DNA from 4 places in the Streptomyces sp. NBC_00385 genome. Region 1 is predicted to be linked to each of the others. Evidence: riboswitches for the same ligand, from Rfam matches in the RefSeq annotation. Region 1 holds a riboswitch; each other region holds the start of a gene.
What was found. A riboswitch is a leader RNA that binds a small molecule or an ion and turns the genes downstream of it on or off. The one in region 1 is predicted to bind cyclic di-AMP.
Positions count from the first base shown of each region.

Region 2: linked by a shared signal. The riboswitch ahead of OG959_RS13990 (C40 family peptidase) and the one ahead of OG959_RS02125 (M23 family metallopeptidase) in region 1 are both predicted to bind cyclic di-AMP.
Region 3: linked by a shared signal. The riboswitch ahead of OG959_RS07555 (M23 family metallopeptidase) and the one ahead of OG959_RS02125 (M23 family metallopeptidase) in region 1 are both predicted to bind cyclic di-AMP.
Region 4: linked by a shared signal. The riboswitch ahead of OG959_RS23490 (transglycosylase family protein) and the one ahead of OG959_RS02125 (M23 family metallopeptidase) in region 1 are both predicted to bind cyclic di-AMP.

Region 1 covers NZ_CP107951.1:469,761-477,231, reverse strand. The annotation lists gene dxs (1-deoxy-D-xylulose-5-phosphate synthase) at 1-1,127, shown strand, start outside; gene OG959_RS02145 (aspartate aminotransferase family protein) at 1,124-2,521, shown strand; gene OG959_RS02140 (helix-turn-helix domain-containing protein) at 2,594-3,202, shown strand; gene OG959_RS02135 (DUF6126 family protein) at 3,250-3,426, shown strand; gene OG959_RS02130 (tyrosine-protein phosphatase) at 3,491-4,303, opposite strand; cyclic di-AMP (ydaO/yuaA leader) riboswitch at 4,789-4,947, shown strand; gene OG959_RS02125 (M23 family metallopeptidase) at 4,951-5,883, shown strand; gene OG959_RS02120 (SGNH/GDSL hydrolase family protein) at 6,131-6,949, shown strand; gene OG959_RS02115 (STM4011 family radical SAM protein) at 6,966-7,471, opposite strand, start outside.
Region 2 covers NZ_CP107951.1:3,206,764-3,214,234, reverse strand. The annotation lists gene OG959_RS14010 (C40 family peptidase) at 1-391, opposite strand, end outside; gene OG959_RS14005 (hypothetical protein) at 747-1,100, shown strand; gene OG959_RS14000 (hypothetical protein) at 1,205-2,107, opposite strand; gene OG959_RS13995 (hypothetical protein) at 2,204-2,485, opposite strand; gene OG959_RS13990 (C40 family peptidase) at 2,569-3,747, opposite strand; cyclic di-AMP (ydaO/yuaA leader) riboswitch at 3,746-3,912, opposite strand; gene pcrA (DNA helicase PcrA) at 4,172-6,610, shown strand; gene OG959_RS13980 (M23 family metallopeptidase) at 6,718-7,471, opposite strand, start outside.
Region 3 covers NZ_CP107951.1:1,733,084-1,740,554, reverse strand. The annotation lists gene OG959_RS07570 (DNA gyrase/topoisomerase IV subunit A) at 1-1,924, opposite strand, end outside; gene OG959_RS07565 (M16 family metallopeptidase) at 2,172-3,545, shown strand; gene OG959_RS07560 (M16 family metallopeptidase) at 3,572-4,954, shown strand; cyclic di-AMP (ydaO/yuaA leader) riboswitch at 5,181-5,347, shown strand; gene OG959_RS07555 (M23 family metallopeptidase) at 5,361-6,200, shown strand; gene OG959_RS07550 (GntR family transcriptional regulator) at 6,420-7,127, shown strand; gene OG959_RS07545 (HPr family phosphocarrier protein) at 7,331-7,471, opposite strand, start outside.
Region 4 covers NZ_CP107951.1:5,250,051-5,257,521, reverse strand. The annotation lists gene OG959_RS23515 (NAD(P)/FAD-dependent oxidoreductase) at 1-278, opposite strand, end outside; gene OG959_RS23510 (Ppx/GppA phosphatase family protein) at 713-1,657, opposite strand; gene OG959_RS23505 (DUF501 domain-containing protein) at 1,766-2,305, opposite strand; gene OG959_RS23500 (FtsB family cell division protein) at 2,375-2,845, opposite strand; gene eno (phosphopyruvate hydratase) at 2,964-4,244, opposite strand; gene OG959_RS23490 (transglycosylase family protein) at 4,531-5,274, opposite strand; cyclic di-AMP (ydaO/yuaA leader) riboswitch at 5,279-5,450, opposite strand; gene OG959_RS23485 (transglycosylase family protein) at 5,751-6,698, opposite strand; partial or broken gene OG959_RS23480 (cytochrome P450) at 6,804-7,127, opposite strand.

The sequences.
Region 1 (7,471 bases):
GCTTCCACGGCCCCGTGCTCGTGCACTGCATCACCGAGAAGGGCCGCGGCTACCTCCCCGCCCTCCGGGACGAGGCCGACCGCTTCCACACCGTCGGCGCGATGGACCCGCTGACCTGCGCCCCGCTCGCACCCGCGGCCGGCCCCACCTGGACCTCCGTGTTCGGGGACGAGATCGCGTCGATCGGCGCGGAGCGTCCGGACGTCGTGGCCCTCACGGCGGCCATGCTGCATCCCGTCGGTCTGACGAAGTTCGCCGAGGCGTTCCCCGGCCGGGTCTGGGACGTCGGGATCGCCGAGCAGCACGCGACGGTCTCGGCCGCCGGACTGGCGACCGGGGGACTGCACCCGGTCGTCGCCGTGTACGCCACCTTCCTCAACCGGGCCTTCGACCAGCTATTGATGGATGTCGCCCTGCACCGGTGCGGCGTCACGTTCGTGCTCGACCGGGCCGGGGTCACCGGGCCCGACGGGGCCTCCCACAACGGCATGTGGGACATGTCCGTCCTCCAGGTCGTGCCCGGCCTGCGGATCGCCGCGCCGCGTGACGCCGACCGGCTGCGCACCGCACTGCGCGAGGCCGTCGACGTCGACGACGCACCGACCCTGATCCGGTTCCCCAAGGAGTCGGTGGGGCAGCCGGTCCCCGCGATCGGCACCATCGGCGGCATGGACGTCCTGCACCGCGCCGACGAGGCCGACGTGCTGCTGGTCGCGGTCGGCGTGATGGCGCCTGTCTGCCTCCAGGCCGCCGATCTGCTGACGGGTGCCCGCATCCGCTGCACGGTGGTCGACCCCCGCTGGGTCAAACCGGTCGACGAACAGCTCGCGCCGCTCGCCGCACAGCACCGGCTCGTCGCCGTCGTCGAGGACAACAGCCGGGCCGGAGGCGTCGGCTGGGCCGTGGGGCAGGCACTGCGGGACGCCGGGGTCGACGTACCGCTGCGGACGTTCGGCATTCCCGACCAGTTCCTCGCCCATGGGAAACGGTCCGAGATCCTGGCCGACATCGGACTCACACCGGTCGAGATCGCGGGCCGGATCAGCGCCGCGCTGGCCACCGAGGACGCGGCAACCGGCAGGGCACACCACGCCCGGGGCAACGGGCACAAGGAGAGCGGGGCATGAAGGACGACGGGCCCAAGGGCTTCGATGTGGCGCGGCTCCTCGCGGAGCGCGGCGCCGAACGCTACGAGCTGCACACCAAGTACCTCAACCACCAGCTCCCGCGCATGCTGCACACCATCGGCTTCGACAAGGTCTACGAACGGGCCGAGGGCGCGCACTTCTGGGACGCGGACGGCAACGACTACCTGGACATGCTCGCCGGTTTCGGGGTGATGGGGCTCGGCCGGCACCACCCCGTCGTACGCAAGGCGCTGCACGACGTCCTGGACGCCTCGCTGGCCGATCTCACCCGCTTCGACTGCCAGCCGCTGCCGGGACTGCTGGCCGAGAAGCTGCTCACGCACAGTCCGCACCTGGACCGGGTCTTCTTCGGCAACAGCGGCACCGAGGCGGTGGAGACGGCCCTCAAATTCGCCAGGTACGCCACCGGGAAGCCGAGGATCCTGTACTGCGCGCACGCCTTCCACGGGCTCACCACCGGCTCGCTGTCGGTCAACGGCGAGGCCGGCTTCCGGGACGGGTTCGCCCCGCTGCTGCCCGACACCGCCATCGCGCTCGGTGACCTCGACGCGCTGCGCCGCGAGCTGAAGCGGGGCGATGTGGCGGGCCTCGTCGTCGAACCGGTCCAGGGCAAGGGCGTGCACGCCACGCCACCCGGTTTCCTGCGTCAGGCCCAGGAACTGCTGCACAAGCACAAGGCCCTGCTCATCGCCGACGAGGTGCAGACGGGCCTCGGCAGGACCGGGGACTTCTACGCGTACCAGCACGAGGAAGGCGTGGAACCCGACCTGGTGTGCGTCGCCAAGGCGCTCTCCGGCGGCTACGTGCCCGTCGGGGCGACCCTCGGCAAGGACTGGATCTTCAAACGCGTCTACTCCTCGATGGACCGGGTCCTGGTCCACTCCGCGAGCTTCGGCTCCAACGCCCAGGCGATGGCGGCCGGACTCGCCGTCCTCTCGGTCATGGAGGACGAGGAGACGGTGGCCAACGCGCGCCGCACCGGTGACCTGCTCCGCGAACGGCTGGCCGCGCTCGTCGGGCAGTACGAGCTGCTGCACGAGGTGCGGGGGCGCGGGCTGATGATCGGCATCGAGTTCGGCCGGCCGTCCTCGCTGAAGCTGCGCAGCCGCTGGACCATGCTGCAGGCGGCCCGCAAGGGACTGTTCGCGCAGATGGTGGTGGTGCCGCTCCTCCAGAAGCACCGGATCCTGACCCAGGTCTCCGGCGACCACCTCGAAGTGATCAAGCTGATCCCGCCGCTGGTGATCGACGAGGCGGACGTGGACCGCTTTGTGGCCGCGTTCACGGCGGTGATGGACGACGCGCACAGCGGCGGCGGGCTGATGTGGGACTTCGGGCGGACCCTGGTGAAGCAGGCCGTCGCCAACCGCTGACCTGCCCGTTTCGGGAATTGCCTCGGAGGCAAGAAACTTGCCTCCGAGGAAAGGTCCTGGCCCAATGGAGGCATGAATCCTCCCGAAGGAGGGGCGGCCGACGAGCTGCCCGGGGTCGCGCCACGCCTGCGCGAGCTGCGCCGCAGCCGTGGTCTCACCCTGGAGACCGCCGCTCAGCGGGCCGGACTCTCGCCCGCTCACCTGTCCCGGCTCGAAACGGGCCGGCGCCAGCCCTCGCTGCCGATGCTGCTCGGACTCGCCAGGATCTACGGTACGACGGTCTCCGAACTGCTCGGCGAGATCCCCCCGGAACGTGACGCGATCGTACGGGGCCGCAGGTTCGAGGGTGCCGAGGCCGACGGCTGGATGTACCAGCAGGCCGGCGGTCCGGGCCGGGCGATGCAGGCCCTGCGCGTCCGGGTCCCGTACGGCGCACAGGGGGACCTGGTGCGCGTGCACCCCGGCGAGGAGTGGCTGTACGTCCTGGCCGGGCACCTCAGGGTGACCCTCGGGGAAACGGTCCATGACCTCGCCCCCGGCGACAGCGCGCACTTCGACTCGCTCACTCCGCACCGGATCGCGGCCCTGGACCGTGACGGTGTCGAGCTGCTCTTCGTCCACACCCTGCTGCAGAGCCCCGCCGCCGAGCTGTGTCTCGGCAGCGGGATCCACCGTCGCTGAGGCGCTGTCCCCGCGACCGGCCCGCCGGTCGCCAGAGAGGACCTGTCATGTCCGATTCCGAGAACTACGACCCGCTCGGCCCGGGCCGGCCCAAGAACTACGACCCGCAGGAGAAGAAGATGCCCCGCGGGCTCGTCATCAGGCTCTTCGCCTACCTGGTGGCCGGGCACGTGATCGCGGGCTTCCTCTATCTGCTGTTCGCCGTGGGGATGCACAACCAGTAGACAGGCGGGCGGACGACCCGTAGCCGCCGGGCGGACGGCCGTGGCCGCGGGCCCCTCCGGGTGCTCAGCCCGCGTCGAGCAGGCGCTCGCGCAGCCGCTCCCGCGTCTCCGGGCTGATCCTGAGGCCTTCGGCGAGATAGCGGTCGGTGCCGCCCCAGGTCTCGTCGATGGTGGTGAAGGCGGCGGCGAGATAGTCGGGGTGGGCGCCGAAGAGGGGATTGAGCAGCTCCATCACCTCGGGAGACATTCCGGCGGCGGAGGTGTCGCTGCGGCGGACCTTGTAGCGGCGGTGCGCGTCGTTGGACTTGAGGTAGTCGGCCTCGATGGCCTCGCGCTCGACGCCGACGGCGAGCAGGGACACCGCGATGGAGAGACCCGCGCGGTCCTTGCCCGCGGCGCAGTGCATCAGGGCGGGCACGCTGTCCTCGGCGAGCGCGTGCAGTACCCGGCTGTGCTCGGCCGTGCGGTCCAGGATGATCCGGCGGTAGGAAGCGACCATGCGGCGCGTCCCCTTCCCGTCGGCCAGGATCGACCGCAGCTCGGTCATGTTGCCGTCGCGCACCATCCGCCAGAACTCCGCGCCGTCCGCCGGGTCGCTGAGCGGGATGCTCACGTTGCGCACGCCCGGGAGTTCCACGTCCAAGCCGTCGAGCTTGTGGTCGGCGCCGTTGCGGAAGTCGAAGACGGTGTGCAGGCCGAGACCGGTGAGGAACGCGGCGTCCTCGGCCGTGGCGTGCGCCAGGTGGCCACTGCGGAAGAGCCGCCCGTACCGCACCCGGCGGCCGTCGGAGGCGGGCAGGCCGCCCACGTCACGGAAATTGCGGACACCCACCAGCTCCGGCTCCGTCGACGGGGTCTGCGGCAGCTGCTGCGTCACGGTCACTCCTGGGGGCTCTGCCGCCGGCGCGTGTCGCCCGCGGGTCCACTCTCGTGACGATACGACATTGATTCCTCAGGCAATCATCTTGGTCGTGCCCGCACTTCGGGCCTGTGTGGCGGTCCGCCCGACGGGTCTCTCCACCCTGCCGCGCGGGCCTGGATCCATGCAGACGGTCCGACGGCGCGGAGACGATGGGCATGACATGTCCGTATTGGGGCTTTTAGTCGAACATGCCCTGCTTCTACGGTAGATGATCGCCCTCTCGTGAGCGGGATCATATCCGTGACGGTGTGTGGCGGCGGGGCGGCTGGGTATTCCATGCGCGGCGCGGAAATCCAAGATCCGTAATCCACGGAGTGTGACCGGAATTCCTCTCCGAATTTCCGGCACGGAATCCCGCACGGAACCCGTGGCTTGTTTCCTCCGTCCCGGCTCGCTTACGTTCGCTGCAATCCGGACGGACCGCCTAATCCTGCCGCCGCCCGGAATTCGCACCCACTCACCGCGTGGCAGGAGCGGGGGAACCAGGTAAGCCGCCGACCGGGAAACCGGACGGCTCGGGGTGAAGTCGCGCCAGTCGCGACCGGACATCTCCAGTCCGAACCCGACAGCTCACCTCGCAGGCGCCGGAGAGGAAATCCTTCATGCCCATATCGGGTAAGCACCGTCGTCCCAAGTCCAGCACCATCGCCCGTGGCGTCGTCGCCGCGAGTGCCGGCGGAGCCGTCATCGCGCTTCCGCTGCTCGGCGCCACCGGTGCCCACGCCGCGGAGCAGTCCGCTCCGGTCACCTCGAAGTCGGCCGCCGCTCACGCCACCCCGGCCAAGCCGGTCGCGAAGAAGCAGGCCGGCACCACGTCCTACTCCGTGGTCTCCGGCGACTACCTGTCCAAGATCGCTGCCGAGCACAAGCTCAAGGGCGGCTGGGAGAAGCTGTACCAGGACAACCGCAAGGTCGTCGGCGACGACCCGAGCCTGATCTTCCCGGGCATGAAGCTGACCCTCGGCGGCAAGGCCTGGGGCCACGCCTCGACCACCTCCACGGGCTCCACCACCCCGTCGAAGGCCCCGGCCAAGACCGAGACGAAGGCCTCCACGACCTCGGACTCGTCTTCCTCCTCCGACGACTCGTCGTCCAAGAAGTCCTCGGCCCCGGCCACCCAGAGCAACGACTCGGGTTACGTCCACCCGGTCCCGGGCAACCACACCACCGCCTACCGCGCCTCCGGTGCCAACTGGTCCAGCGGCAGCCACACCGGCATCGACTTCCCCGTGTCCACCGGCACGAGCGTGAAGGCGATCACCTCCGGCACCGTCGTCACCGCCGGCTGGGGCGGCGCGTACGGCAACGAGGTCGTCATCAAGCACGCCGACGGCCACTACTCGCAGTACGGCCACATGTCCTCGCTCTCCGTCTCGGCCGGCCAGACCGTGACCGCGGGCCAGCAGGTCGGCCTGTCCGGCTCCACCGGCAACGCCACCGGCCCGCACCTCCACTTCGAGGTCCGCACGGGTCCGGCGTACGGCTCGGACATCGACCCGATCGCCTACCTGGCGTCGCACGGCATCAACGTCTGATCCGGGCAACACCGGTCCGGTGAACCGGGCCTGAGCAATGCATAGAGGGACGGTGCGCGGCGGCGCACCGTCCCTCTGCCTTTGGCCGCCGCGTTCGGAGCCGGTGCTCCGGGGCGGTGGCGGCAGTCGGCCGGTGGCCGCTCTTATTCCCCCTTTACCAAAAACTGACCGGGTGGTCTATCTCACCACCCGTCAACCCCTTATTACGGTCGCGTAGGTCACATTCGGCGGTGCAGGATATGCCCTTGTGGCAGACGATTCGAACAACATCCAGCAGGGCGTCATCAACCGACAGGGCGCCATCGGGTCGTACGCGGCGATTGGCGACAGCTTCACCGAGGGAGTCGGTGACCCCGGCCCGGACGGAACCTTCGTCGGCTGGGCGGACCGGTTCGCGGTCCTTCTCGCGGACCAGCTCCCGGACCCCGCTCACGGAAACTTCGGATACGCCAATCTCGCCGTACGAGGACGCCTCCTCGACCAGATCGTCGAGGAGCAGGTGCCGCGCGCCAGGGAACTCGCCCCCGATCTGGTGAGCTTCTGCGCCGGCGGCAACGACATCATCCGGCCGGGCACCGATCCCGACGACGTGGCCGAGCGCTTCGAGCGCGCGGTCGCCGACCTGACCCGGTCGGTCGGCACCGTCATGGTCACCACCGGCTTCGACACCCGCAACGTGCCCGTGCTGCGCCATCTGCGCGGCAAGATCGCCACTTACACCGCCCATGTCCGGTCCATCGCCGACCGCTACGACTGCCCGGTCCTCGACCTGTGGTCCCTGCGCTCGGTCCAGGACCGGCGCGCCTGGGACAACGACCGGCTGCATCTGTCGCCCGAGGGCCACACCCGGGTCGCGCTGCGCGCCGCCCAGGTACTCGGCCTCGAAGTGCCCGCCGACCCGGACCAGGAATGGCCGCCGCAGGCCCAGCGAGGAACGCTCGAAGTGCGGCGCGACGACATCCACTGGGCCCGTGAGTACCTGGTCCCGTGGATCGGCCGGCGGCTGCGCGGCGAGTCATCGGGCGACCATGTGGAGGCCAAGCGGCCCGACCTGCTGCCGCTCTGAGAGAGACCCGCAGTCCTCAGTCGCCCCGGGCGAACGGGGCGACCGAGGACAGCGGCCGTGCCGGAACGCGCTCCAGCACCCCACCGGCGAAGACGTCGTAGAGCGGCAGCGTCTCCAGATGCACATAGCCGATGTGGCAGTCGCAGACGGCGAGCGGACAGGCCCGGGGACCCAGCGCCGCGCGGTAGCTGCCGTCGTAGAGATTGCCGAGTTCCGCGCGGACGAAGTGGCAGCGGCGCACCGTGCCGTCGCCGTCCACCGAGATCACCGACTCACCGGTCCGGCAGGGCAGCCCCGCCGAACGGTGCGGATGCCGGCTGTAGGGGAACAGCGGGTCGATCGCCGTCCACCGGTCCGCCTCCTCGTCCGTGTAGGTGTGGCCCTCGGCGGCGTTGACCCAGAGGTAGACCTCCTCGGGCAGGGCCGCCCGCAGCCGCCGCGCCTCGTCGAGGTGACCGTCGAGCCCGACGACCCCCACGCTGTGGCGGATCCCCAGGGCCACCAGCTCCTCGCACCGCCCGA
Region 2 (7,471 bases), 2.7 Mb from region 1:
GGTACTGGTCGGGGTCCGAGGAGAGCGCCAGCTGCACGGCGGGGTCGATGCCGCCGGAGCGGTACTGCGCGGCGGCGTACGAACCCAGCGCCTCGCGTGCCGTGTTGAGCCGCTCGGTCCTGCGGGCCGCCTCGTCGCGCAGGGCGTCGACGGACTTCGCGGTGGCGGCGGCCTTCTCCTTGGCGCCGTTGTACTGCTCGGTGGCGGCCTCCGCCTCCCGGTACAGCCGGTCGACCTGGGCCTTCACCTGGGCGGGGGTGGGCGCCGGATCGGCGTGCGCGGATCCCGGCAACGCTGCGGCGGTCGCGGCCCCGGCGAAGGCGAGCGTCGCCGCTGTGCGGGCAGCAGAGCCGGTGTACGGGCGCTGCTTGGGTTTCCGGTGCGCTGCCACGAGGGCGGGCGTCCTTCCTTTCGACGGCCCGCCGGGGTCTACCGACGGGCCCGCCCGGCCCGGCGGCGGGCTGCCAACAGGGGGAGCGGCCCGCCGCCGGAACCTCGGCGGGGTGACCGGGAACGCCACCCGGGTACGGATCGGCGCTGTGCCGGTCACCTGGCAGGGACGCTAAACCCGGGACACGGGAAAGAGTTGTAATGACGCTTATTGTGTGAATTTGGCGTTGCGTTGTCGCCGGATGATCGGAAAAATTGCATCAGAGTCAGGCAATTGGTGCATCTCGCGGTCAAGTAGCCGCTAAGGCCCACCTGGCTGCGAAGTGCTGATATGGCCGGGGCTAGGCTGCGGAGCCATGCGTGTACTCATCGATGTCTTCGTCGCCCTGCACATCATCGGCATCGCTTCCCTGCTGGGCGGTTTCCTCACCCAGATGAAGGCGATGGGAGCGGGCACGGCGCGGTTCGTCCCGGCCATGCTGCACGGAGCGCTGACCATGCTGGTCACCGGAGTCGCGCTGGTCGGCCTCGACCAGGCCGACGACCACCCCGTGAACAACGTCAAGATCGGCATCAAACTGCTGATCCTGGTCGTGATCCTCGCCCTCGTCTACGTCAAGCGCGACGAGGAGAAGGTCGACAAGGGCCTGTTCGCGGCGGTCGGCGGACTCACGATCGTCAACATCTTCATCGCCACGCTCTGGACCTGAGCCGCCGGCGCGGGCCGGCGGCGGGCCTCATGGCGCGGGCCGGCCGGGTGGCCCTGTGACGCGGGTCGGCCGGGCGGTTTTGCGGCGCGGTCGGCCGGGCGGCCTTATGGCGCGGTACCCCAGTCGACCTGCCGGCCCTCCCGCCGCAACGCCTCCTCGACGCCGGCCCAGTCCTCGACCCACTCGCCCACGCACTCCCGCGTCATCGCCGGGTCGGCCGCCACGAGGATGTCCACCCCCGCCGCCCCGGCCCGCTCCTCGGGCGTCGCCGCCAGGTCGGCCGGCCGGTCGACGCGGAGGTAGAACCCCGCGTCGGAGCCCGCCGTGATCCGCCCGACCACCCCGTAGCGGGCGCGCTGCTCGGCCGCCGCCACATCGCCGCGGCCGACGGTGGCCGTCACCGCGATCCGGTCCGGACCGGCCCCGTCGGGCGCCCCGGCGCCGAGGCCGAAGCGGTCCTGCGCCGCGGTCAGCCGCTCGCGCCCCGTCTCCGCCGCCGACGCGCGCAGCCCGTGGACGTGCAGCGCCTGCTCCTCGGGGCTCCACGACATGATCCGCTCGACGTCCCGGTCCTGGATCACGTCCTCCTCGGCAGCCGTCGCGCCGCCCCCGCCGTCCAGTGCCCGGGCAAGCGCCCGAGCCGCTTCGGAGGGCGCGACCGCACCGTCCGGGCCCTGGTCGATGAGCATCGCCACTCCGGAGAACAGGGCCCTGAGCCCGAGCGCCGCCGCCGCGACGACCCCGTCCGGCCGGAGTTCCGGATCGAGCTCGGGGAGCACGCTCAGCCGGCGGTGCATGGCGGCCGCCGCGCTCTCGTCCGGCGGCGCGGTGTCCCACAGCAGCTCCAGGGCGGCCACGCAGCTGTCCTGGTCCTCCGGGCGCCCCTCGTCGGCGAGATACCGCAAAAGCACTCCCGCGGTGCGCTCGGCGCAGGCCGCCGAGAACAGCCTCGCCCGGGCGAAGGTCCCGAGGAAGGCCATGCCCCGGACGCTCTCCAAGATCTTCACGGTCGCTCGCTCGCTCGCTCGTGCTCGTGCTCGTCCTGTACGCCGATGCCCGTCCGGTGCCGGACACCTTCCGCACGGTACCCGGCGCCCGCCCGGTCACGGCCACCAGAACGTCTTGTACCTCCGTCCGCCCCGCCCGGTCACATTGCCGCTGACCGCACCCTCGGAGCCCTTGATGAGCGGTCCGCAGATGTCCTGGCAGACCTCGCGCGACGCCCCGCCTGCGATGGGCTTGCCGCCCGGCTTGTCGATCTCCGGCAAGGCGTTCCGCTCGGCGTGCGTGGCGCCCTGGACGTTGACGCGGACCGGGACGTCACCGCGTGTGGCGATGGCGCTCAGCTGCGCCGGGGACAGACCCTGGCCGCTGCTGGAGACCACGTTGCGCCAACGGGCCGACGGGGGGCGGGTCCTGGGCCCGTGGACCCAAAGCGCGCCCCCGCGTGGCAGTCCCGACGGGCCCGTCAGCCCGGCCGTACGCTCCCGTAGATCGGCATGTAGTAGATCGACTCCTCGCGCACGTTCGCCCCCGGCTTCGGCGCGTGGATCATCATGCCGTCGCCCTTGTAGATGCCGACGTGGCTGATGTCGTCGTAGAAGAACACCAGGTCCCCGGGCTGCAGATCCTCCGTGGCGATCCGGGTGCCCACGTTCACCTGGTCCCAGGTGGTCCGCGGAATGTCGACACCGGCCGCCTTCCACGCCGCCTGGGTGAGCCCCGAGCAGTCGTACGAGGCCGGGCCGGTCGCCCCCCAGACGTACGGCTTGCCGAGCTGTGCCCTGGCGAACGCCATGACCTTCTCGGCCTTGGTCGAGGCATCGGTGTCCGAACCCGAACCCGAACCCGTCCCGGTTCCGGTGCCCGTACCCGTACCGCTGCCGGCCTCCTTGGCGGCCTCCTCGGCCGCCGCGGCCTTGCGGTCGGCCTCGGCCTTCGCGGCGGCCTGCTTCTTCGCCAGCTCCGCCGCCTTGCGCTTGGCCTCCGCCTCCTTCTTCCGCTCCAGCTCGGCCAGGCGTGCCTTCTCCTCGGCGGTCAGCTTCGACAGCAGGCCGCGGGCCTCGGACAGCTTCGTCTGGACGTTCTGCTTGCTGGTGCGCAGCGTCGCCTGGGACTCGGTGAGCGTCTCCAGGCTCGCCACGGCCTCGGCCCGCTGCTTGGACGCCTTGACCTGCTGCGTACGGAAGTCCGACACCGCCCGCGTCTGGCGCTCGGTCATCCGGTCCATGAGGTGGGTCTGGTCGAAGAACGACTGCGGGTCGTCGGCCAGGAAGAAGGTGGCGGTCGGGGCGAGGGTGCCACCGCGGTACTGGGCGGCGGCGTACGTGCCGAGCGTCCGGCGGGCCTCGTTCAGCTTCTCGGTGCGCTTGGCGACGTCGTCGAGGAGGGTGTCCACCTTGGAGCGCTGCGCGGTGGTCGCTTCCTTCGCCTGGTTGTACTGCTGGGTCGCGGTGCCCGCCTGCCGGTAGAGGTCGTCGACCTTCTTCTGCACATCCTCGATGCTGGGCTTGGGGGCCGGGGCGGCGAGTGCGCTCTGCGTGGACAGCAGGGTCACCGACGCCAGTGCGGCCGTCGTGATCCCGACGGCCGGGCCGGTATTGCGCACGCGGGTGCGCGGTTTGCGATGCGACGCCAAGGCCGGCATCTCCTTCCGTGGACCGCCTACCGGGTTAGCTGTCGGGTTCGGGCGGAACGGAAGGCTGCCCTACGGTCCTGGTGGGGGATGCGGACCGATTCACCCCGGTGATGCGTGTGGGTCCCCGGTTCCGGACTCCCGTGACGGGCAGCCCGGATTCGGCGTGGACGCCCGCTCGGCGTGGATCGCCTCTGGGGGTACGGGCCGCCCGAACGAGCACGCTAGCCAACTCATGGTGCCGCTGTGAAGGTTGATGTTCGATATGCCCGATACATTTTCGTGACCTCACCGGATCGGGGCGCTGCGGGGCAGGTGGAGCCCGGGGTTGCCGCACACAGTGATGCTTCCCGCTCGCTCTGTGTGCCCGGTCGGGGGTGCGTGGTTGGTCACTCGGGCCCGGAGTGTCAGTGCGCACGCCTAGACTCGGGAGGCGATGAGCAGCCTCTTTGACGACAGTTTCCTGGCCGGCCTCCAGCACACGGAGGAAGGGCCCCCGCCGCCCCCCGAGGACTCCGCACCCGAAGCGGTGCCGGAGGACCTCTTCGCGGGCGTTTTCGACGGCCCCCCGCCGCCCCGCGAGGCGTACTACCGCGACGGGGCCCACCGCCCGGTCATCGACGCGGCCGCGCTGCTGGACGGGCTGAACACCGAGCAGCGCGCAGCCGTCGTGCACGCCGGATCCCCGCTGCTCATCGTCGCCGGTGCCGGTTCGGGCAAGACCCGCGTACTGACCCACCGCATCGCCCATCTGCTGGCCGAGCGCGGCGTGCACCCCGGCCAGATCCTGGCGATCACCTTCACCAACAAGGCCGCCGGCGAGATGAAGGAGCGCGTCGAGCAGCTCGTCGGACCGCGGGCCAACGCCATGTGGGTCATGACCTTCCACAGCGCGTGCGTACGGATCCTGCGCCGCGAGTCGAAGCGGCTCGGCTTCACCTCCTCGTTCTCGATCTACGACGCCGCCGACTCCAAGCGCCTCATGGCCCTGGTCTGCCGCGATCTCGACCTCGACCCGAAGCGCTACCCGCCGAAGTCGTTCACGGCGAAGGTCTCGAACCTGAAGAACGAGCTGATCGACGAGGAGACCTTCGCCGGACAGGCCACGGACGGCTTCGAGAAGACACTCGCCCAGGCCTACGCGCTCTACCAGTCCCGGCTGCGCGAGGCGAACGCGCTGGACTTCGACGACATCATCATGACGACGGTGCACCTGCTCCAGGCGTTCCCCGACGTCGCGGAGCACTACCGCCGCCGCTTCCGCCACGTCCTCGTCGACGAGTACCAGGACACCAACCACGCCCAGTACACGCTCGTACGGGAACTGGTCGGCCCGGCCGGTCCGGAGGACGCCTCCGCCGAGCTGTGCGTCGTGGGTGACGCGGACCAGTCGATCTACGCCTTCCGCGGCGCGACCATCCGCAACATCCTCCAGTTCGAGGAGGACTACCCGAACGCGACGACGATCATGCTGGAGCAGAACTACCGCTCCACGCAGACGATCCTGTCCGCGGCCAACGCGGTCATCGAGCGCAACGAGAGCCGCCGCCCGAAGAACCTCTGGACGAACGCGGGCGCCGGCACCCGGATCACCGGCTATGTCGCCGACACCGAGCACGACGAGGCGCAGTTCGTCGCCGACGAGATCGACCGGCTGACCGACGCGGGCGACGCCAAGGCCGGCGACGTGGCGATCTTCTACCGGACGAACGCGCAGTCACGTGTCTTCGAGGAGATCTTCATCCGCGTCGGCCTGCCCTACAAGGTGGTCGGCGGCGTGCGCTTCTACGAGCGCAAGGAGGTCAGGGACGTCCTGGCCTACCTCCGTGTCCTCTCCAACCCGGAGGACACCGTCCCGCTGCGACGCATCCTGAACGTGCCCAAGCGGGGCATCGGCGACCGGGCCGAGGCCATGATCGACGCCCTGTCGATGCGCGAGAAGATCTCGTTCCCGCAGGCGCTGCGCCGTGTCGACGAGGCGTACGGCATGGCCGCCCGTTCGTCGAACGCGGTGAAGCGGTTCAACACGCTGATGGAGGAGCTCCGCACGATCGTGGAGTCCGGCGCGGGACCGGCGGTCGTGGTGGAGGCCGTCATGGAGCGGACCGGCTATCTCGCCGAGCTCCAGGCGTCCACCGACCCACAGGACGAGACTCGGATCGAGAACCTCCAGGAACTCGCCTCCGTCGCCCTTGAGTTCGAGCAGGAGCGGGCCGAGGACGAAGGCGCGGGCACGCTCGCCGAGTTCCTGGAGAAGGTCGCGCTCGTCGCCGACGCGGACCAGATCCCCGACGAGGACGAGGACGGCTCCGGTGTCGTCACGCTGATGACGCTGCACACCGCCAAGGGCCTCGAATTCCCGGTGGTCTTCCTGACCGGCATGGAGGACGGCGTCTTCCCGCACATGCGGGCGCTCGGCCAGGTCAAGGAGCTGGAGGAGGAGCGCCGGCTGGCGTACGTCGGCATCACCCGCGCCCGGGAGCGGCTCTACCTCACCCGCGCGGCGATGCGCAGCGCCTGGGGCCAGCCCTCGTACAACCCGCCGTCGCGGTTCCTGGAGGAGATCCCGGACCAGCACCTGGAGTGGAAGCGCAAGGGCCCCATGGCGGCGCCGGCCGGGCCGACGTCGGGGATCACCTCGTCGCTCTCCGCGTCCCGTGCGCGCTCCGGCCCCTCGGGCTTCGCGACCCGGCGGACCTCGGACAAGCCGACGATCACGCTGGTGGCCGGTGACCGGGTCACTCACGACCAGTTCGGTCTGGGCACGGTGACGGCGGTCGAGGGCATCGGGGACCAGGCGAAGGCCACGGTCGACTTCGGGGACGAGCGGCCGAAGAAGCTGCTGCTGCGGTACGCCCCGGTCGAGAAGCTGTAGAGCCGCTCGGGCGCTTCGGCGGGCGGACCCTGCGGGGCCGCCTCTTCGGCGGGCGGTCTCTTGTCGGGGGCGGCCTTTTCGGCGGGCGGCTGCGGGCCGCCCGCCGGTCAGTTCGGGTTGACGTTGTGGCTGCGCAGCCAGGGCAGCGGGTCGATCGCCGCGCCGCCGCCGGGCCGGACCTCGAAGTGCAGGTGCGGGCCGGTCGAGTTGCCGGAGTCGCCGGAGTGCGCGATCACATCACCGGCCTTGACCGAGCCCGAGCGGATCCGGGTGCTGCTGAGGTGGCAGTACCAGGTCTCGGTGCCGTCGGCCGCGGTGACGATGGCCATGTTCCCGTAGGCGGTGTTGAACTGCGTGCGCACCGTGCCGTCGGTCGCCGCCATCACCGGAGTGCCGTAGTCGACGGGGAAGTCGATACCGGTGTGCACGGACATCCAGTTGACGCCCGCCTGGCCGAAGTACGCGCTGAGCTGGTGATCCTTGACCGGCATGACGAACTTGGGGCGCAGTGCCTCCTTGCGGGCGGCCTCCTCCGCGCGTTTCTTCTTCTCGGCGGCCTGCCGCGCCTTCAGGTCGATGCGCTCCTGGGTGCGGCTGGCACGGTCGGCGAAGTTCTCCGCGTCGGCACTGAGGTTGGCCAGCTGGGTGTCCAGTTCGTTGTTGGCCGCGACGGGCTTGACCGTGCCGGGGTCGGCGGCCGCCATCGTCGTGGTCTCGTCCTTCTTCTCCTCGCCACCGCCCATCCCGCCCACGGAGGCTGCGGCGATACCCGCCACGCTCATCACGCAGGCGGACGGAACGGCGACGGTGAGGAGTGCGGAACGCTTCGCGGGGGAGCGCCTGCGGCTGCGGCTTGCGCCA
Region 3 (7,471 bases), 1.3 Mb from region 1:
TGGCGGGGTAGTCGGGCACCACACGCTTCACGACGCCCTGCAGGGTGCCGATCGCCAGGCCCGGTGAGGACTCGTCGAGCGTGGTGAGGCAGATGACCTCCTCGTCCGCCTCCAGCGTGAGGAACTCCCCGACCATGGCCCCGCCCGACAGGTTGGGTGCCGCATGAGTGTCCGGCAGCTGTGGCAGGTCGATCACCGCGAGCCGCAACAGCCGCCCGGTGGACGTCACCACGCCGACATCGCCGCGCGCCGTGGCCGGTACCGCCGACACGATCACGTCGTGCTTGGCCCGCTTGGCGTCCTCGGCGAACACGATCGGGTCGTCGTTGGCCGTACGCGCCAGCAGCCCGGTCGAGGACAGCAGCACCCGGCAGGGGTCGTCCGCCACCTCCAGCGGAACCGAGGCGACCTGCGAACCGGCCGACTCCAGCAGCACCGTGCGCCGGTCGGTGCCGAACTTCTTCGCGACCGAGGCCAGTTCCGTGGAGACGAGCTTGCGCAGCTCGGTGTCCGATTCGAGGATCGCGGTCAGCTCGGCGATCTCGGCATTGAGCCGGTCGCGCTCGCTCTCCAGCTCGATCCGGTCGAACCGGGTCAGCCGGCGCAGCGGGGTGTCCAGGATGTACTGGGTCTGGATCTCGCTCAGGGAGAAGTGCTCGATGAGCCGCTCCTTGGCCTGCGCCGAGTTGTCACTGGAGCGGATGAGTCGGATGACCTCGTCGATGTCGATCAGTGCGACGAGGAGGCCCTCGACCAGGTGCAGCCGGTTGCGGCGCTTGGTCCGGCGGAACTCGCTACGCCGGCGCACCACGTCGAAGCGGTGGTCGAGGTAGACCTCCAGCAGCTCCTTGAGGCCCAGCGTGAGCGGCTGTCCGTCGACCAGCGCCACGTTGTTGATGCCGAAGGACTCCTCCATCGGCGTCAGCTTGTAGAGCTGCTCCAGCACGGCCTCGGGAACGAAACCGTTCTTGATCTCGATGACCAGACGCAGTCCGTGCGAGCGGTCGGTGAGGTCCTTGACGTCGGCGATGCCCTGCAGCTTCTTCGCCGAGACCAGGTCCTTGATCTTGGCGATCACCTTCTCCGGGCCGACGGTGAAGGGCAGTTCGGTCACGACCAGGCCCTTGCGGCGCGGCGTGACGTTCTCCACGGCGACCGTGGACCGGATCTTGAACGAGCCGCGCCCGGCGGTGTAGGCGTCCTTGATGCCGCCCAGGCCCACGATCCGGCCGCCGGTCGGCAGGTCGGGACCGGGGACGAACCGCATCAGGGTCTCCAGGTCCGCACCCGGATGCTTGATGAGATGGCGAGCGGCGGCGATGACCTCGCCCAGGTTGTGCGGCGGCATGTTGGTCGCCATACCGACCGCGATCCCGGTCGTGCCGTTGACCAGGAGGTTCGGATAAGCGGCCGGGAGGACGACCGGCTCCTGCTCCTGGCCGTCGTAGTTCGACTGGAAGGAGACGGTTTCCTCGTCGATCGACTCCGTCATCAGCGACGTCGCGTCGGCCATCCGGCATTCGGTGTACCGCATGGCGGCCGGCGGGTCGTCGTTGCCGAGCGAGCCGAAGTTCCCGTGCCCGTCGACGAGGGGGAGCCGCATGGAGAACGGCTGCGCCATCCGCACCAGCGCGTCGTAGATCGACGCGTCGCCGTGCGGGTGCAACTTACCCATGACCTCGCCGACCACACGGGCGCACTTCACGAAGCCGCGGTCCGGACGCAGGCCCATCTCGTTCATCTGGTACACGATGCGGCGGTGCACCGGCTTCAGGCCGTCACGGGCGTCCGGCAGGGCCCGTGAGTAGATCACCGAGTACGCGTACTCGAGGAAGGAGCCCTGCATTTCGTCGACGACGTCGATGTCGAGGATCTTCTCCTCGAAGTCGACCGGCGGCGGGGTCTTCGTGCTGCGGCGGGCCATCGCTGCTGCGACTCCTTCACGGATTCTGTTCGGGCAACCTCAGGTTCTGACGCGCACCATTGTGGACCGCCCCACTGACAACCCGGACCTCGACCCGTCCCAAAGGGCGTTCTCCACCCGTCCCGAGGCGCTCGGAACCCTCTTTCCCGCGAACTTTCGCGGCACGGGAACTTCGCCAGGTGCTGGTGCGCTTGCTTACAGTGGCAGGTCTCGCAGTAAAACCAGTATCGCGATCGAAGGGACGTACATGCCCATGGGTCACACGGCCACAGCCCAGGCCGGCTCCGGCGGCTTGACAGCGACCGAGCACCGTCTGGCCAACGGCCTGCGCGTGGTGCTCTCCGAGGACCATCTGACCCCGGTCGCCGCGGTGTGCCTCTGGTACGACGTCGGTTCGCGCCACGAGGTCAAGGGACGCACCGGTCTGGCTCACCTCTTCGAGCACCTGATGTTCCAGGGCTCCGGCCAGGTCAAGGGGAACGGACACTTCGAACTGGTGCAGGGCGCCGGAGGTTCCCTCAACGGGACCACCAGCTTCGAGCGGACCAACTACTTCGAGACGATGCCGACGCACCAGCTGGAGCTGGCCCTGTGGCTCGAGGCCGACCGGATGGGCTCGCTGCTCGCCGCGCTCGACGACGAGTCCATGGAGAACCAGCGCGACGTCGTCAAGAACGAGCGCCGCCAGCGCTACGACAACGTCCCCTACGGCACCGCCTTCGAGAAGCTGACGGCTCTCGCCTACCCGGAGGGCCACCCGTACCACCACACCCCGATCGGCTCGATGGCCGACCTGGACGCGGCGACGCTCGAAGACGCGCGGACCTTCTTCCGTACGTACTACGCGCCCAACAACGCGGTGCTCTCCGTCGTCGGCGACATCGACCCCGGGCGCACGCTCGCCTGGATCGAGAAGTACTTCGGCAGCATCCCCTCGCACGACGGCAAGCAGCCGCCGCGCGACGGCGCCCTGCCCGAGATCATCGGCGGTCAGCTGCGCGAGGAGGTCCGCGAGGAGGTCCCGGCGCGTGCGCTGATGGCCGCCTACCGGCTGCCGCACGACGGCACCCGTGAGTGCGACGCCGCGGACCTCGCCCTGACCGTGCTGGGCGGTGGCGAGTCGTCCCGGCTGCACAACCGGCTGGTGCGCCGCGACCGGACGGCCGTCGCCGCCGGCTTCGGGCTGCTGCGCCTGGCGGGTGCGCCCTCGCTCGGCTGGCTGGACGTCAAGACGTCCGGCGGTGTCGAGGTGGCGCAGATCGAGACCGCGGTCGACGAGGAGCTGGCCCGGTTCGCCGAGGAAGGCCCCACGCCCGAGGAGATGGAGCGCGCTCAGGCGCAGTTGGAGCGCGAGTGGCTGGACCGCCTCGGTACCGTCGCGGGCCGCGCCGACGAACTGTGCCGGTTCGCCGTGCTGTTCGGTGACCCGCAGCTCGCCCTGACCGCCGTGCACCGGGTGCTCGACGTGACCGCCGAGGAGGTCAAGGCGGCCGCCAGGGCCCAGCTGCGGCCCGACAACCGGGCGGTGCTGGTGTACGAGCCGGTCGAGCCCGCCGAAGCCGCCGAAGAGGCGGATGCCGCCGCGACCGACACCGACGCGCACGAAGGAGCGGACAAGTGACCGACGCTGCCGCGACTGGAGTTTCGATGGAGTACCACCCGCAGCCCGCCCCCGGCGTGGCCAGGCCCTGGGCCTTCCCCGCGCCCGAGCGCGGCTCCCTGCCCAACGGCCTCACGGTCCTGCGCTGCCACCGTCCCGGCCAGCAGGTCGTCGCCGTCGAGATCTTCCTCGACGCCCCCCTGGACGCCGAGCCCGAAGGGCTGGACGGGGTCGCCACGATCATGTCCCGCGCCCTGTCCGAGGGCACCGACAAGCAGAGCGCCGAGGAGTTCGCCGCCGAGCTGGAGCGGTGCGGCGCCACGCTGGACGCCCACGCCGACCATCCCGGCGTCCGGGTCTCCCTGGAGGTTCCGGCCTCCCGGCTGGCCAAGGCGCTCGGCCTCGTCGCCGAGGCGCTGCGGGCTCCGGCCTTCGCCGACAGCGAGATCGAGCGTCTCGTGGGCAACCGGCTGGACGAGATCCCGCACGAGCAGGCCAACCCGGCCCGGCGTGCCGCCAAGCAGCTCTCCAAGGAGCTGTTCCCGGCCACGGCCCGTATGTCGCGTCCGCGCCAGGGCACCGAGGAGACCGTGGCCCGGATCGACTCCGCGGCCGTGCGCGCCTTCTACGACGCACACATCCGCCCGTCCACCGCGACCGCCGTGGTCGTGGGCGACCTGACCGGAATCGACCTGGACGCGCTGCTCGCCGACACCGTCGGTGACTGGTCGGGCAACACCGCGGAGCCGCGCCCCGTCCCGCCGATCACCGCCGACGACGCGGGCCGTGTGGTGATCGTGGACCGTCCCGGCGCGGTGCAGACGCAGTTGCTGATCGGCCGGATCGGCGCCGACCGGCACGACAGCGTCTGGGCGGCCCAGGTGCTCGGCACCTACTGCCTGGGCGGCACGCTCACCTCCCGGCTCGACCGGGTGCTGCGCGAGGAGAAGGGCTACACCTACGGCGTGCGGGCCTTCGCCCAGGTGCTGCGCTCGACGGCTCCGGACTCCGCCTCCGGGGCCACGGGCGCCGCCATGCTCGCCATCAGCGGTTCCGTGGACACCGAGTCCACCGGCCCGGCGCTGGAGGACCTGTGGAAGGTCCTGCGGACCCTGGCGGCCGAAGGGCTGACGGACGCCGAGCGCGAGACGGCCGTGCAGAACCTCGTGGGCGTCGCCCCGCTGAAGTTCGAGATGGCGGCCTCCGTCGCCGGTACCCTCGCCGACCAGGTCGAGCAGCATCTCCCGGACGACTACCAGGCGCAGCTCTACGCGCGCCTCGCCGACACCGGCACGGTGGAGGCGACGGCGGCCGTGGTCAACGCCTTCCCGGAGGACCGGCTGGTCACGGTTCTCGTCGGGGACGCCGCACAGATCGCCGACCCGGTCCGGGCCCTCGGCATCGGTGAGGTGTCGGTCGTGACCGGCTGAGCACACCGGTCATCTCGCCCCGTACCAGGGCGAACGGAAGAGTGACGCAAGGTCCCGGCGGAGCGGTCTCCGCCGGGACCTTCCTTTTGTCCGCTTTGGTGGAGAGGCTGCCTGTCTGCCCTGTGGGATGCGCTACAAAACGGCCTGTCCGTTTGGTGACGGGAAGTGCCCCCGCTTAGCGTCGGCTCCGCTGTCCGCCACTCGTATGCCGCATCCGTGACATACCGGGCAGTCATCGCCGAGTCCCCGTCAGGCGCGAGCCTGGGGAGCCGGGGACCCACGCAGTCCCTGGGGTGAATCGGGTGGCCGTGTCCCGCAGGGAACCGGTGATCCGTAGGAGACCTTCCTGCTCCGAACCCGTCAGCTAACCCGGTAGGCGAGAAGGAAGGAAAGGACCAGCCACTTCATGGCGTTCACCCGTGCCACCGGGAAGCATCGTGCCCCGGGCCGTCTGACGCGCAGCGGCGCGAAGGCCGTCGGCATCGCGACCCTGGCCACCACCGGCGTCATCGGAGGACTGGCCTCCCCGGCCCTCGCCGCGGACACCGGGGCCCCCGCCGCCGGCGACACCGGCCTCACCCAGGTCATCGCCATCGAGAACGTCCTCGCCGAGCGGATCGACGCCCAGGCGGACGCGCAGCAGCACCAGGCCGACGTCGCCGAGAAGAAGGCCGAGGCAGCCAACGCCGCCGCGAAGAAGAAGGCCGAGGCCAGGAAGAAGGCCGAAGCCAAGGCTGCCGCGAAGGCCGAGGCCGCCGCGAAGGCGAAGGCCGCCCGGGCCGAGAAGGCCCGCGAGAGCGCCGCCCGCGCCGCCCGTTCCGCCGAGCGCACCCGGCTCGGCTCCTTCCAGCTCCCCGTCGCCGGTTCGTACGTGAGCACCGGCTACAAGTCCAGCGGCTCCATGTGGTCCTCCGGCAGCCACTCCGGCATCGACTTCCACGCCGCTTCCGGCAGCTCCGTCGTCGCCGTCGGCGCCGGTACGGTCGTCGAGGCCGGCTGGGGCGGGGCGTACGGCAACAACATCGTGCTGCGGATGACGGACGGCACGTACACCCAGTACGGCCACCTCTCCTCGATCGGCGTGTCCGTCGGCCAGAGCGTCGGTGCCGGCCAGCAGATCGGCCTCTCCGGCTCCACCGGCAACTCGACCGGCCCGCACCTCCACTTCGAGGCCCGCACCACGCCCTCGTACGGCTCCGACATGGACCCGGTCGCCTACCTGCGCGCCCACGGCGTCTCCGTCTGACCGGCCGACGACCCCTCGCTCAAGGCCCCGGCACCACGCCGGGGCCTTCGCCGTGTCCCGTGCCGCGGCGGTCCGCGGTGGTCGTTCCGGAACGGCCCGGTGACCAAAAGATATTCATGAATTTCCACCCGCCGTCGGAAATGCGACCGCATTGCAATAGAGTCGCAGGACAGGCGTCGATCGGCCGCGTTTCGCGGGGATTAAGGCGGAGGTTCGGACATGCGCATTCCGGCGCATTCGGTATGCACGGCAATCCGTGAAGACATCGTCTCAGGTGTCTTCGAACGCGGCAGCCGACTCACCGAGGAGGTGCTCGCACGGCGTTACGGGGTCTCCCGGGTGCCGGTACGGGAAGCGCTGCGCACCCTGGAGTCCGAAGGGTTCGTGGTCACCCGCAGGCACGCCGGAGCCTGCGTGGCCGAGCCCACCGAGCAGGAGGCCGCCGACCTCCTGGAGGTCCGGATGCTGCTGGAGCCGCTCGGTGCGGCCCGCGCCGCCCACCGCCGCTCGGACGCGCACCTCAAGGTGCTGCGCGGCCTGGTCAGGCTCGGCCAGGAGCGCGCCCGGCGGGGCGAGGGCGAGGACCTGCGCTCCCTGGGCGGCTGGTTCCACGAGACGCTCGCGCAGGCCTCCGGCAGCCCCGGCCTGATCGCGCTGCTCACCCAGCTACGGCACAAGACCACCTGGATGTACGCGATCGATTCCCCGGCCCGTCCGGCCGATTCCTGGGCCGAGCACGGAGCCATCGTGGACGCCGTGGCACGAGGGGACGCGGAGAGGGCACGGGCGCTGACCGCCCAGCACGCCGAGCGGGCCGCCGGCGCGTACCGGCTGCGCAGCCCCGGCCGGACGGAGTCCGCCGTGGCCCGGACCGGCCGGGTGAGGACTTCGCAACATGCCGTAAACACCCCGAGCGGCCGTCATTAACAAGTGCGCCGTATACAAAGAGTGGGCATTTCGAGGGGCTTTCTTTCTGCTGCCCAATTCGCCCCCGCCGAGCCATTCGGCGACCCGCGACTTTTGCCTGAACGAAAGCGCTGAACGAGGGCGCTGAACGAAAGAGCCGCGGCACCCGGTCGGGGGTGTCGCGGCTCTTTCGCGGGAATTCCCGCGGTCATGGCCCGTCGGGGTCAGACGGTCTCCGGAAGCTCGTCGAGCCCCTCGGCGACCAGCTTGGACAGACGGTCCAGAGCGGCTTCGGCGTTGTCGGCCTCGGACGCGAGGACGATCTCCTCGCCGCCCTGCGCGCCGAGTCCGAGCACGGCGAGCAT
Region 4 (7,471 bases), 4.8 Mb from region 1:
GTGGCGACCTTGCGGTCCTGGTCGATGGTCGTGACGCGGCCGGTGAGGACCTCGGCCTTGGGCAGCACGCGTCGCAGCGGGACGACGACATGCCGAGGCGAGATGCTGCCGGCAGCAGCTTCGGGGAGGAAGGGCTGGTAGGTCATGTACGACCGGGGGTCGACGACCGTGACGGTCGCCTCGCCGTAGCGCATCTTCTTCAGAATGCGCCGAGCTGCGTACAGGCCTACGTACCCACCGCCTACTACGAGGATCCTGGGACGCTCCGTGGTGCTCATGCCATCGAGTATCCACCCCCCTCGGGGGGCACGCTCGTGAGCCCCTTCACAAGGTATGGCCCACCCTCTGCTACACTTCGCCGCCCACGTGACCCAGGTCATGGGCCGACAGGGGAACCACGACACCCTGGCGAACGTTGTTCACCGCTTGTGAGCTGGCCCTTGAGCCGCCGAGCGGGGTGAACCACCCCTCCGATTCACACACCCGCAACACAGCCGGAACCGCCCCGTATGCGGGGCGGGCGACCCCGCACACCCTCCCGCGGGCCCGTTCGGAGCAGAAGTCCGCCCCAGGGGGCCCAATTCCTTGTGAAGAAGTTCACGAACTTCGTGGCGGCGTGTCGCCGAAGGCGCCCGCAGAGGTGTCCGGAGGGGCTCAGAAGTGCAGGCCGGAGTGCTGATGAGCAGGGTCCGCGGCGCTCCGCGGGCCTGCTCTAACGGGCCGCGTAGAAGGCGATGCCGTCGAGGATGTCGTGCTCGCTGACGACCACCTCGCGCGCCCCGGTCCGCTCCATCACGCCCAGCAGGATCAGCGCCCCGGAGGTGATCACGTCGACCCGGCCCGGGTGCATCGCGCCGATCGCCGCACGCTCGGCGTGGGTGGAGGCGAGGAGCCGCCCGGAGATCTCCCGGACCTGCTCCAGGGAGATCCGGGAGTGGTGGATCGCCTCGGAGTCGTACTCCTCGAGCCCCAGCGCGACGGCGGCCACGGTGGTGACCGTTCCGGCGAGACCGACGAGCGTGCCCGCCGAGGTGAGCGGCACGGTCTCCTCGGCCAGGTCCAGCGCGGCGGCGACATCGGCGCGGACCGCGTCCACCTGCTCCGGCGCGGGCGGATCGCTGACCACCCCGTCCCGCGTGAGGTGGCGCTCGGTCATCCGGACGCAGCCGATGTCCACGGACCGGGCCGCCCGGACCCGGTCGTCGCCGACGACGAACTCGGTGGACCCGCCGCCGATGTCCACGACGAGGTACGGCTTCGCGAGGTCGTCCCGCCCGACCAGCTCCTTGGTGGCCCCGTCGAACGAGAACTCGGCCTCCTGGTCACCGGTGATCACCTCGGGCTCGACGCCCAGGATGTCCAGGACGCCACGGACGAAGTCGTCCCTGTTCTCCGCGTCCCGGGAGGCGGAGGTCGCGACGAAGCGGACCTTCTCCGCGCCGTGCTCCTTGATCACCGCGGCGTACTGCCGGCAGGCGGCGAACGTCCGCTCCAGCGCCTCCGGGGCAAGCCGCCCGGTCCGGTCGACGCCCTGCCCCAGCCGGACGATCTCCATCCGCCGGTCGAGCTCGACGAGCTCACCGGTGGCGGGGTCGGCGTCCGCCACGAGCAGACGGATCGAGTTGGTACCGCAGTCGATGGCGGCCACGCGTGTCATCTCTTCAGCCTCTCCGGCACATCATGTCTTGAGACTCACCGGCGGCAGATCAAGCCCCTCCGGCGATTGAGGAGCGGGGGTCCGGGGGCGGAGCCCCCGAGAGGGACCTCAGCCCTCGTCCCCGTCCGGCGCACCGCACGGCGACACGCACGGCCCCTTGCGCCACCACTCCGGCAGCATCGCGATCGCCTCGTCCCCTAGCGGGTTCACGCCCGGCCCCGCGGCCAGCGAGTGCCCGACGAGCACATGCAGGCACTTCACCCGGTCCGGCATGCCCCCCGCGCTCGGGAAGCCCTCCAGCACCTCGATGGCGTCACGCCGCGCGATGTAGTCCTCGTGCGCGGCCCGGTACGCCGCGGCCAGCTCGGGGTCCGTACCGAGGCGCTCGGTCATCTCCTTCATGACCCCGTTGGCCTCCAGCGTGCCGATCGCGGACGCCGCACGCGGGCACGTCAGGTAGAACGTCGTCGGGAACGGCGTACCGTCCTCCAGCCGGGGCTGCGTCTCGACCACGTCCGGGTTGCCGCACGGGCAGCGGTGCGCGATCGCGCGCAGCCCCCGCGGCGGGCGCCCCAGCTGCTGCTGGAACGCGGCGATGTCCGCGTCGGTGGGCGCGGTGGACTCGGTCTGGGGAGGGGGCGTTTCCATGCCTGCCTAGGGGTTCTGATCGGACTGCTCGAACTGCGGTTCTGCAGATGGGGAAGGAAGTGCTGCGGCTCAGCCGCGGTCGGCGCTGTCGACGCCGTCCCACAGGTTGGAGTGCCAGGGCCGGTCGGTCTCCTCCGACGTCCCGTTGCGCTCCTTGACCGCGTCGGGGTCGACCACGGTGTAGCCGGTCTCCCCGGGAAGAAGGTAGTGCAGGTGCTGGCGGGCCAGCCGCTTGATGTACGCGTCGTCCTGGAGCCGCGCCTTCTCGTCGCGCAGCTCCTCGGTGCGGGCCTCGGCCTCCTGTGCCAGCCGCTCCTGGTCGGCGATCTCGTCGCGCTGCGACACGTACTGCCGCATCGGATACGCGAGGGCGACGATCAGCGAGCAGACCACCAGGGCCAGGAAGGCGGCCCGGCCGGTGAGCCGGGAGCGGCGGGCCTGACGGCGGTTCTGGGAACGGTAGACGCGGGCGGCGGTCTGCTCACCGAGCAACCGCAGCCGGGTCGCGGTGGAGAACCGGTCCCGGTCCTTCGCGGCCATGTCTCCGCCTCCCCATTACGCACGTCCGTCCCCGCACACGGTACGGGACCGAGTGCGGGGACGGACGGAGGCCGGGGCACTTGACCCCGCCGGGCTTGGTGAGCCCGTGCTGTACGTGTCAGCCCTTGAAGCGCGGGAACGCCGAGCGGCCGGCGTACACGGCGGCGTCGTCGAGGATCTCCTCGATGCGCAGCAGCTGGTTGTACTTGGCGACGCGGTCCGAGCGGGCCGGGGCGCCGGTCTTGATCTGACCGCAGTTCACGGCGACCGCGAGGTCGGCGATGGTGACGTCCTCGGTCTCGCCGGAACGGTGCGACATCATGCACTTGAAGCCGTTGCGCTGGGCCAGCTCGACGGCGTCCAGGGTCTCGGTCAGCGAACCGATCTGGTTGACCTTGACGAGCAGGGCGTTGGCCGAGCCCTCCTCGATGCCGCGGGACAGCCGCTCCGGGTTGGTGACGAAGAGGTCGTCGCCGACGATCTGCACCTTGGCGCCGATCTTGTCGGTGATGACCTTCCAACCGGCCCAGTCGTCCTCGTACAGCGGGTCCTCGATGGAGACCAGCGGGTACGCGGAGACGAGCTCCTCGTAGTACTCGGTCATCTCGGCGGCCGAGCGGGACTTGCCCTCGAACTCGTACTTGCCGTCCTTGTAGAACTCCGAGGCGGCGACGTCGAGCGCGAGCGCGATGTCCTTGCCCGGGGCGTAGCCGGCTTCCTTGATGGCCTCGACGATGAGGTCCAGGGCGGCGCGGTTCGACTCCAGGTTCGGCGCGAAGCCGCCCTCGTCACCGAGACCCGTGGACAGGCCCTTGGTCTTCAGGACCTTCTTCAGCGTGTGGTAGACCTCGGCGCCCCAGCGCAGGGCCTCGGAGAAGGACTCCGCGCCGATCGGCGCGATCATGAACTCCTGGATGTCCACGTTGGAGTCGGCGTGCGACCCACCGTTGAGGATGTTCATCATCGGGACGGGCAGCAGGTGCGCGTTCGGGCCACCGAGGTAGCGGAACAGCGGCAGGTCCGAGGCCTCGGAGGCGGCGTGGGCCACGGCGAGCGAGACGCCGAGGATGGCGTTGGCGCCGAGCGAGCCCTTGTTCTCCGTGGCGTCCAGGTCGAACATCGCCTGGTCGATCAGCCGCTGCTCGGTCGCGTCGTAGCCGACGAGCTCCGGGCCGATCTGCTCGATCACGGCGAGGACGGCCTTCTCGACGCCCTTGCCGTGGTAGCGGTTGGGGTCGCCGTCGCGAAGCTCAATGGCCTCGAACGCGCCGGTGGAGGCGCCGGACGGAACAGCAGCACGGCCCGTGCTGCCGTCGTCGAGGCCGACCTCGACCTCGACCGTGGGGTTTCCGCGGGAGTCGAGGATTTCCCTGGCTACGACGACGTCGATGGACGGCACGAGGCATCTCCTTCTGGGATGTGACGCTTGTGGTGCAGGGTCGCTTTGGCCTTGCGACAAGAGCCTAACCGGCCCGGCCGCCCCAACCGGCCGACCGCCCGTCCCCTGGGACGAAAAAGGACCCAAGGGCAGGCACAGCGGGGCAAAAGGCCAGAAATTTACTGGCTAGTAACTACAACAGTTGAACGATCAACGCAGAAACCGGCTCACCCCGGACCGGAACGCACGGGGGGAAGGTGCGCACCGGGCCGGGGCGGCCGGGGTCATCAGCGAGGAGAGATCGCGACTACTTCGTCAGGTGCAGCTGCTGACCGGGGTAGATCAGGTCGGCGTCCGTGACGATGTCCTTGTTCAGCTTGAAGAGCTGCTCCCAGCCGCCCTCGACCTCGTGGTCGGCGGCGATCTTGCTCAGGGAGTCGCCGGTGACGACCTTGTACTCGCCGTCACCCTTCTCGACCTTCTTGCCGGTCGGGGTCGTGACGGTCTTCGACTCGGCCTTGGGGGCGGCCGAGCGCTCGGAGCGGTTGGTGGAGGGGGCCTCGGCGCGCTCGGCCTTCTTCGGCTCGGCCTTCTGGACCGGCGCGGACTCCTGCTTCGGGGCGGTCTCGGTCTTGGCGGCGGAGGAGCCGGTGTCGACGCCCGGGTCGACACCGTCGTTGCTCAGGTTGCCGGCGCCGGCGCAGGCCCAGGCGCCCGGGCCCTGCAGGGCGAGGAGCTTCTCGGCGGTGGCGATCTGCTGAGCCTTGGTGGCCAGGTCGGCACGGGCCGCGTACTGGGTGCCGCCTGCGGCCGCCCAGCTGGACTGCGAGAACTGCAGGCCACCGTAGTAACCGTTGCCGGTGTTGATGGACCAGTTGCCGCCGGACTCGCACTGGGCGACGGCGTCCCACGTGGAGACGGAGGCGGCGGAGGCGCCGGTCGCACCCATCAGGGGCACGGCGATGGCGGCACCGGTGACACCGGCGAGCGTGGCGATACGGACGGCCTTGGACGGGCGACGGTGCTTGTTGCCCTTGCTGTTGAGCAGCATCGAGACTTCTCCTCACCGACGCCTACGAGGTGAGCTGTCGGGTTCGGGCCAAGTGAGTTGCCCGGTCGCACGTCCTAGCACGCGACTTCACCCCAAGCCGGTCCTGATGCGTCTTGCGACGATCGGGCCCGGCGCCTACCTGGGTCCCCCGCTCCTGCCTACGGCGCTTTACGCGTCTGTTCCCTTCGACCGACGGCAGGATTCGGCGTGACGATCGACGGGGCCCGCGGTGCGAGCGGTTCCGACCGTAAACACACCAACCCTCATATCCAAAGATGGACATACCGGATAAACAGCCCTTACTTGCACCCGAAGAAGCACTGTTTGCGCAGGTGGGAACGGATGCGGCGGTACCTCCCGGACAAGACACGCCAGTTCACGCAAAGAGACCCATGTCTCACTTGGTCAAAAGTGGGACATAGGCCTCTTAACTACCCCAATATTTGGGGTGTTTTCAGCTGATCATCAGACCGCGCTCATTCGGCCTTCACGCCGAGATCGAGGCTCTGGCCAGGCAGGATGAGGTCGGGGTCGGAGCCCACCTCGGCCTTGTTGGCCTCGTACAGAGCCGTCCACCCGCCGGGCAGCTGCTGTGCATCAGCAATCGCCCACAGGTTGTCGCCCGCACGGACGGTGTACGCACCGTCAGCAGCCGGGGCGCCGGTGTCGCGTGCGTCACCGGCACCACGCGAAGCATGCCGCCCCGCGTCCCGGTCACCACTGCGGCCGCTCTCCCGGGTCTCCTCGGGGGCCGGCGTGCCGCGGTGCTTGCCGCCCTTCTCCTGCCCCGAGGTGCCCTTCTCGGCGCCCGAGGCATCACCCGAGGGCGTCGTGGAGGGGGTGGCGGAGGGCGTGGCCGACGCGTCCGGCTTCGCGTCGTCCTTCGCGTCGCCCGACGGCGCCTTCGCCCCCGACGACGCGTCGTCCGACGAGGTCGCGCCCTCGGACGGGTCGGTACTCGCGGACGGATCGGCGCTCGCGGACGGATCCACGCTCTCCGTCGGGTCGGCGGACGGAGTGCTGCCCGGGTCCACCCCCGGCAGGCCGCTGTCCACGACGAGACCGGAGATGACCGCACAGCTGGGCCATGCCTTCGGCCCCTGGTCCTCCAGGACCTTCTCCGCCACGGCGATCTGCTGCGAGCGGCTGGCGAGGTCGGCGCGCTCGGCGTACGACTCGCCGCCGTACGACTTCCAGACCTCCTGCGAGAACTGCAGGCCGCCGTAGTAGCCGTTGCCGAGGTCGGCGCTCCACATGCCGCCGCTCTCGCACTCGGCCACGCGGTCCCAGGTCGAGGCGTCGGCGGCGTGCGCACCTGCCGCGCCGAGCAGCGGGATGGCGATGGCCGAACCGGTCACGCCTGCGGCGACGATGATCGCGGGTGCCTGCCGAGGGCGACGGTGTCTGCCGTTCGCGGAGCCCATGGGGATGCCTTCCGTGTGACTGACGAGTGACTGGTGAGTCGAACGGTGAACCTAGCGGGACTCGAACGTGTGTCACAAGTCGATGCAGCAGAGATCACGTGAAAGTCACAGAGTTGACAGAGTGTCACCTTCACCGCGCACCGGCCCCGGCGTGAACTCCACCGGCAGGGTGCGCAGTCCGCGCATGATGAGCCCGCCACGCCACCGCAAATCGGCAGGTTCTCCCGCAAGTCGCAGGCCAGGAAGGCGCTCCAGAAGCGTGGCGAGCGCGGCCTGCCCCTCCAGCCGGGCGAGCGGCGCTCCCAGGCAGTAGTGGATTCCGTGACCGTAACCGAGGTGTTGGTTGTCACGCCGCGCGAGGTCCAGGGTGTCCGGCCCGTCGATGCGCCCGGGGTCCCGTTCGGCGGCTGCGAGCACGACGGGGACGGGTTGGTTTCACCCGGGCAAGGAAGGAGCCTCCGGGAAGGTTCCTGACGCCCCTTTGACCTTGGGAGCCTCGCTTCGTACTGACAGCAGGCTGCCACGGAGCACTCCTGTGACCGTGAGCTGCGGCGGAGTCGGACGCTGATATGCCTCTACCCCCCTGCGGTCCGCGCCCAGAACCGCCATGACCTCGGGCCAGGCACCCTTCTTCCACCAGACGAGTTGCCGTTCCCGCATGGGATGGACGGGTCCCCACGTAAGAGGCATGTCGACCCAGGACAGCCCTTGCCGAAGCCGGTGGAGCATGCCGGAGAACTGCGCGCGGATGTCGGCTACTGGTGTTCGACAGG